Linked DNA regions of Tautonia rosea. The protein of the gene in region 2 binds, or shares a complex with, the protein of the main gene of each other region. Links are inferred from orthologs where the notes say so. Each region holds a gene or a part of one and is shown on either strand. Other genes may lie near its edges. The genes, in order: HG800_RS22085 and uvrB.

Region 1 (3,293 bases), on a different replicon or contig from region 2:
ATAATGCTTCGAGTTCCCTTTGACGCGAAGGTGGGTTGAGCGCGTCGGCGTATCGGCCGGTGTGGAGTTCGACCGCGATGGCGCCGACCGAGGCGGCTGCCTCGAGTTGCGCCGGGTCGGGGTCGAGGAAGAGGCTGACCTCGATTCCCGCGTCCTGGCAGCGAGAAACGGCTTCAGCGATGCGATCGCGATGCTTGAGCAGGTCGAGTCCGCCTTCGGTTGTCACTTCCTGGCGGTGTTCGGGAACGAAGGTAACTTGATCGGGTCGGACATTCATGGCAATGGACACGATCTCCGGGGCAAGGGAGATCTCGAGATTCAGGCGAGTACGAACGGTTTCCCGAAGGACTCGCAGATCTCGCTCCTGGATGTGTCGACGGTCTTCCCTCAGGTGGATGGTAATGCCGTCGGCACCTCCCAGCTCGGCGAGGACGGCGGCCCAGACGGGATCGGGCTCGCGACCTCCTCGGGCCTGACGAATGGTGGCGACGTGATCGATGTTGACGCCGAGGCGAATCATGATCGGACAACTCCGAGACGGGTCGGAGACCTCCTAGCTGGGCGTTCGGTCATCACAAAGGGTTTGCTTCTGACTCGACATCAACACCAGACACGAGGTTCGATGCCATCGAGTTGAAGACGATTCGTTTCTGCAATTCGGGATGAGACGCGCGTCATGATTCAAGATCGCTTGACTGGTCGGAGGGGCGATCGGGCCAGCACGAATGTTCTCTCTCCTCCCACGGTGAAGGCGACCCGGCCTTTGCGGTTGGGACCAGCACCATCGATGGAGACGATTTTCCCGAGTCCATACTCGGGATGAAGTACGAGGATACCCGGCCGAAACGCGGACAGATCGATGGTCGATGCCGTGTCGGATCGTGCCGATGCCCCTGAGGGGTTGGCCAGCGCGGCGGCCGTGGTGAACCGAACACGCTCACCAGACGAGGCCGAGACGGGCCGAGGTTCAGGAGGGGATGAGGTGCGAGAGACTCGCCTGGAGGAGAACGGCATTTCGCCATCACCTCCGGAGAGGTCACGGTAGCGGATCGGGCCTTCGGGTAATTCCATGAGAAATTGCGAGGGGATCGCAACCGATCGTTGGCCCCGAAATTCTCGGACTCGGCAATGACTCAGCCGGAGTTCGTGTTGAGCGCGGGTAATGCCCACGAAGAAAAGTCGGCGTTCCTCCTCCAGCTCTGCGTCGTTGTCGGAAGCCCTGGAATGGGGGAGGAGACCCTGTTCCATGCCGACAATGAAGACGACCGGGAACTCCAATCCTTTGGAGGCATGAAGGGTCATCAGAGTGACCGCTCCTCCTTCATCTTTCCAGCGATCGACGGCAGAGCTGAGGGTGACATCGGCCAGGAAGTCGAGGACGGTGGACTCGGGATGCTCCAGGTCAAACTGGCGAGCGGCTGAAACGAGCTCATCGAGGTTGGCGACGCGGTCCTCACCGTCTCCCTTGGGTTGATTGGCCCAGTAGTCCCGGTATCCGCTGAGGTTCATGAGCTTTCGTGTGAGCTCCTCTGCCGAGGAGTGATCGCTGAGGGCGGCGAGCTCATCCATCAGGAGGACGAAATCGCGAAGCCCGGATCGGGCCTTGGGGGTCAGGCCTGCGATCGAAGCGGCTTCTCGGACTGCAGCACTGAGGGGAATGCCGTGTTCTCGCGCATGGCCCTGAAGCCGGTCGAGACTGACCTTTCCGAGTCCCCGAGGTGGAGCATTGATCGCTCGGAGAAACGCGACGTCATCCTTGGGATTGTTGAGAAGGCTCAGATAGGCCAGCACGTCCTTCACTTCGAGACGTTCGTAGAACGAGACACCACCAACCACCTGATACGGGATCGCGAGGGATCGGAAGGCGGATTCGAGGCCTCGGGTCAGGGCAGTGACTCGAACAAAGACCGCGATTTCCCCAAACGAATAGCCCCCATTTCTCGCGAGGTCGGCGACGGTGGACGCAACGGCCTGGGCTTCTTCCGTCTCGTTGGCGAAGGTGGTGAGCTCGACCGGATCGCCATCGGGGTTTTCCGTCGTCAGGACCTTGGCTTTGCGACGACGGTTGTGATGGATCACATGATCGGCGACTCGAAGGATGTTTTTGGTGCTACGATAATTGTGTTCGAGTCGAATGACCTTGCAGCCGCGATAATCGTGTTCGAATTCGAGAATATTGTTGAGGTTCGCGCCTCGCCATCCGTAAATCGACTGGTCGGGGTCGCCAGTCACACAAAGGTTCGGCGTATCGACCGAAAGGGCCCGAACAATGGCATACTGGGCGAGGTTGGTGTCCTGGTATTCATCAACGAGAATGTATCGGTAACGGTCGTCGAGACGTGCACGAAGGTCCTGATCCTGGCGGAGCAACGAGACCACGTGCGTGAGAAGGTCGTCGAAATCCACGGCGGACGATTCGAGGAGACGCTTCTGATAGCCCTTGAAAACTCGACCCACGACAGCGGAGACGTGGTCGGAGCCATCTCCCCGGCGTGCCAGATAGGTCTCGGGATCAAGCATGTCGTTCTTGGCTCGGCTGATGGCGGCCTCGACCTTTTCCGGGGCAACGCCGGCGTCGAGGAGGTCGAGTTGCTCCATGACCGATTTGAGGACGCGGAGCCGGTCGGGCTGGTCGTAGATGGTGAAACCCCGATCGAGGCCAATCTTCGGCCCGAATTCGCGCAGAAGGTGCGCACAGAGCGCGTGAAAGGTTCCAACCCAGACGCCGTGATTGGGCGCCAGGGCGGTAATCCGTTCCCGCATCTCGGTGGCAGCCTTGTTGGTGAAGGTCAGCGCGAGGATCTGACGTCCGGGAATACCGTGTCCGAGCAGCGAGGCGACCCTTCGCGTGATGACCCGTGTCTTACCTGATCCGGCTCCGGCAAGGACGAGGAGCGGGCCATTGACGTGAGAGACGGCTTCTCGCTGGGGGGCCGTCAAATCGGAGAGCAAATCCATCAGCGATCCGTCCCTGGCAGAGTGACGTCGAGACCGGTACGTCCGTATCGCATCGAAGGGCAGTATACCATTGAGCGGGATCTCCCGCGATCTGATTCCCTTGGGGGGCCCCTGCCTGGTTGCCAGGCTATTGACGATTGCTTGGCAGCGGAATGATGGCCCGATTGGCCAGTCGGGCTTGACTTGGATAAACTCAGGGATCGTACCCGGTTTCAGAGGTCGGAACACTTGCTTTGCTTCGAACAGAGGATCGACCACGCATGAACATTCTGGGGATCGGGACCGACATTATTGAGGTGCCCCGGATTGGCAAGATGATTGAGCAGCATGGTGAG
Region 2 (3,253 bases):
GATCATTTCATAGATCCGCTGCAAGGGGGGGAGTTTCTCCCAACGCCCTTTTTCCGAACCATTCTTGCCGACAAGGACGATGGCCAGCTTCCCTTCCTCAATTTGGTAGGACTCGCGGAGATGATTCGCGGAATCTTGCGGGATCTCCCGTCCCTCAGCGCGACTCGTTCCATCCTCGAAGACCTCGATGAGCACGATGTCGCGATTGTCCAGCTCAGGACCATTGCGATTCCAGATCATCTTGGTTTCGCAGTACGATCGGTCGTCTCTCGAAGGGGCAAAGATGAGAACCGGTCTGCTGTTCCACTGGTAACGCTTCATCGAAAAGTGGTGCATTGGCCCAGTCTCCTGCTCGGGCGTTTCCTCAGGAAGTGTTGAGGCACGTCCCAGAATGACGGCAAGGACAAAGGGACTGAGCAAAATCAAGGTGCGCAATGACACGACTGAGACTCCTCTCGGGAATTCTCGAAGACGCTCAAACGTCTGAATTTGATGGCCTTCTCTCTCTCAAGGTTAGGTTATGGCCGTGATCGTGTGCAGGAGTTATGCCATGGGGAACGCTCGATCCATGAAGTTCCGGTTCAACCGGGTTTCGGACGACCTCTTCCTTTCTTCCCAGCCCCTCGACGACGAGCCCCCACGGCTTGAGGAGATGCCAGGGGGCGTTCCGGTCCGCCCTCGACCTGAGCACGCAACTGAACGATTCGATCGCGAAGGGCCGCCGCCCGCTCAAATTCGAGCGATTCCGCGGCCTGAAGCATCTCGCCTTCCAACTCGTTCAGATATTCCTCGGTGATGGCAGCCTCCTCATTCTTTCCGACGGCCTTACGGGCAATCGATCGGGCCTGAATCTCCTCCTCGATCCCGCGTCGAATCGCCTTTCGAATGGTTTCAGGCGTGATACCATGCTCTAAATTATAGGCCAGTTGTTTCGCTCGTCTACGATTCGTCTCGTCGATCGCGTTTTGCATGGAGCGTGTGACGGTGTCGGCGTAGAGGACGACCTCGGCGTTGACGTTGCGAGCGGCCCGGCCGATGGTCTGGATCAGGCTCGTTTCGCTGCGAAGGAAGCCTTCTTTATCGGCGTCGAGGATGCAGACCATCGACACCTCCGGCAGGTCGAGCCCTTCGCGAAGGAGGTTGACGCCGACGAGCGCATCGAATGCCCCTTCGCGAAGCTCCCGAAGGATTTGAACCCGTTCGAAGGCGTCAAGCTCGGAGTGGAGCCACTTGGTCCGGGTGCCTTGCTCCTTGAGGTATCGCGAGAGTTCTTCGGCCAGCCGCTTGGTCAAGGTGGTGATCAGAATGCGCTCGCCCCGCTCGGCACGTCGACGAACTTCTTCGAGCAAGGCGGGAACCTGGCCTCGGGCTGGTTCGACGCGAACGACCGGATCGACCAGGCCCGTGGGCCGGATCACCTGCTCAACCACTTCGCCACCAGACATGGTGATTTCGTAATCACTGGGTGTCGCCGAAACATAAATGCGAGGGCCGAGCTTCGTTTCCCATTCGTCGAAGCGCAACGGGCGGTTGTCGAGTGCGCTTGGCAGGCGGAACCCGTGCTCGACAAGGGTACTCTTGCGGCTGAAATCTCCTGCAAACATACCGCGGACCTGCGGGATTGTGACGTGAGACTCGTCGATGAACATCAGAGCGTCCGCCGGAAAAAAGTCGAGCAAGGTGTTCGGCGTCTCACCGGCGTTGCGTCCGGAAAGGTGCCGGCTGTAGTTCTCAATGCCCTGGCAGTAGCCGACTTCGAGCAGCATCTCCATGTCGTACCGGGTCCGGGCCGAGAGACGCTGGGCTTCGAGGAGCTTGCCGTGTTCCTTCAGTTGGGTCAGTCGCTGGTCGAGTTCCTCCTTGATGGCATCGACGGCCCCCTTGATCCGTTCCTCGGGAAGGACGAAGTGCTTGGCCGGATAAATGTAAAGATCCGGGCGCTTCTCGATGACGGCTCCCGAGATGGGGTCGATTTCGGCCAGGGTCTCTACCTCATCACCGAATAGCTCGATGCGGACGGCGGTTTCCTCATAGGCAGGCCAGACCTCGACCACATCGCCCCGGACGCGGAACTTGCCCCGCTCGAAGGAGATGTCGTTGCGGTCGTACTGGATGTCGACAAGCTTCAGGAGCATCTCGTCGCGGTCGATGATGTCGCCGAGGCGGAGGTGAACCATCATCTTCCGGTAGTCTTCGGGAGAGCCGAGGCCGTAGATCGAGGAGACGGAGGAGACGACGATCGTATCGCGGCGGCTGACAAGGGCACTGGTGGCGGCCAGGCGGAGGCGCTCGATCTCCTCGTTGATCGACGCATCCTTCTCGATGTAGATGTCGCGCTGGGGGATATAGGCTTCGGGCTGGTAGTAATCGTAGTAGCTGACGAAATAGCGAACGGCGTTGTGCGGGAAGAAGTCGCGAAACTCGGCATAAAGCTGGGCGGCGAGGGTTTTGTTATGCGAGAGGATCAGCGCCGGTCGGCCCAATCGCGCGATGACGTTGGCCATCGTGTAGGTTTTGCCGGAGCCGGTGACGCCGAGCAAGGTCTGATGCGCGTTGCCTTCGGTCACTCCCGAAACCAGAGCCTCGATCGCCGCCGGCTGGTCGCCGGCCGGTGAGAACGGTCGTTCGATCCGGAATTCGGACATGGCGGCCTCGATTGGGTGGCGAATGAAAAAAATCAGAGGGGCGAAGGAACGTCATCGCCTTGCAATCACGGCGAAGCCGCAGCCGGCGGTTCTGGGACGACGGGAGCCTTGATTCGGACAAAGGGCCGGATGCCGTCAATCGTCGTTGGACCAATGCCCTTCACCCGCTGGGCGAGGGCGTCGAGCGACTCGATCGGCCCTTCGCCACGAGCCGAAAGGATACGATCAACGCGTGTTGGTCCGAGCCCTGGCAACGCGAGCAAGGCCAGTGGCGGGGCGGAATTGATCTCCACCACCATCGAAGACGGAGGGAGCCCCTCGGGAGATGGTTCCCCCTTCGGTGCAAGAAGGACAAGCACGCTCGCCGGCCCCATGATCAGGGCGCCAAGGACGCCGCGATGCCAGAGTCCCCATCCCCAGAGTGGTCGAGTCTGCGGCATCGAATCCCGTCCCTGACACCGGTTCCCTGGAGGATACGTGGCCCGTGGTTAATCGACAGAAATACAGTTTAGGACCGAGGGGAGGGCAGACTCAAGCCGAGTCTTTCTTCAGAGAGGGCCGGCAGGGCTCAAGATCAAATGCCGGTTGGACCGATCCTTCCGTTGGAA

Evidence for each region.
Region 1: the proteins of uvrB (region 2) and HG800_RS22085 are in contact, whole or in part, in a crystal structure (PDB 7EGT), measured with the Thermus thermophilus proteins. The link is inferred for Tautonia rosea from one-to-one orthologs. Residues at the interface, in WP_096411307.1 of Thermus thermophilus: Glu23, Leu25, Arg26, Asp27, Gly28, Glu29, Arg30, Phe31, Arg55, Glu326, Asp327, Phe328, Glu379, Ser382, Gln383, His398, Gly400, Arg401; in WP_096412145.1 of Thermus thermophilus: His654, Arg656, Phe657, Gln666, Asp668, Glu669, Lys680, Arg681, Leu682, Ser683, Lys685, Tyr686, Ala687.

Annotation. Positions count from the first base shown.
Region 1 is NZ_JABBYO010000015.1:118,757-122,049, forward strand. What follows is about bases 321-3,293. They hold HG800_RS22085 (ATP-dependent helicase), read right to left. Parts: upstream 2,959-3,293; coding sequence 682-2,958; downstream 321-681. Other genes in these bases: HG800_RS22080 (pyridoxine 5'-phosphate synthase), read right to left, coding at 321-520; acpS (holo-ACP synthase), read left to right, coding at 3,219-3,293. Also shown: more of HG800_RS22080, read right to left, coding at 1-320. UniProt on the Escherichia coli protein: A helicase with DNA-dependent ATPase activity. Unwinds DNA duplexes with 3'-5' polarity. Translocates on single-stranded DNA with 3'-5' polarity. Initiates unwinding more efficiently from a nicked substrate than double-stranded DNA.
Region 2 is NZ_JABBYO010000002.1:559,549-562,801, forward strand. The notes cover bases 114-3,046. They hold uvrB (excinuclease ABC subunit UvrB), read right to left. Parts: upstream 2,646-3,046; coding sequence 582-2,645; downstream 114-581. Other genes in these bases: HG800_RS05105 (DUF4174 domain-containing protein), read right to left, coding at 114-441; HG800_RS05115 (helix-hairpin-helix domain-containing protein), read right to left, coding at 2,711-3,046. Outside these bases: more of HG800_RS05105, read right to left, coding at 1-113; more of HG800_RS05115, read right to left, coding at 3,047-3,085. UniProt on the Escherichia coli protein: The UvrABC repair system catalyzes the recognition and processing of DNA lesions. A damage recognition complex composed of 2 UvrA and 2 UvrB subunits scans DNA for abnormalities.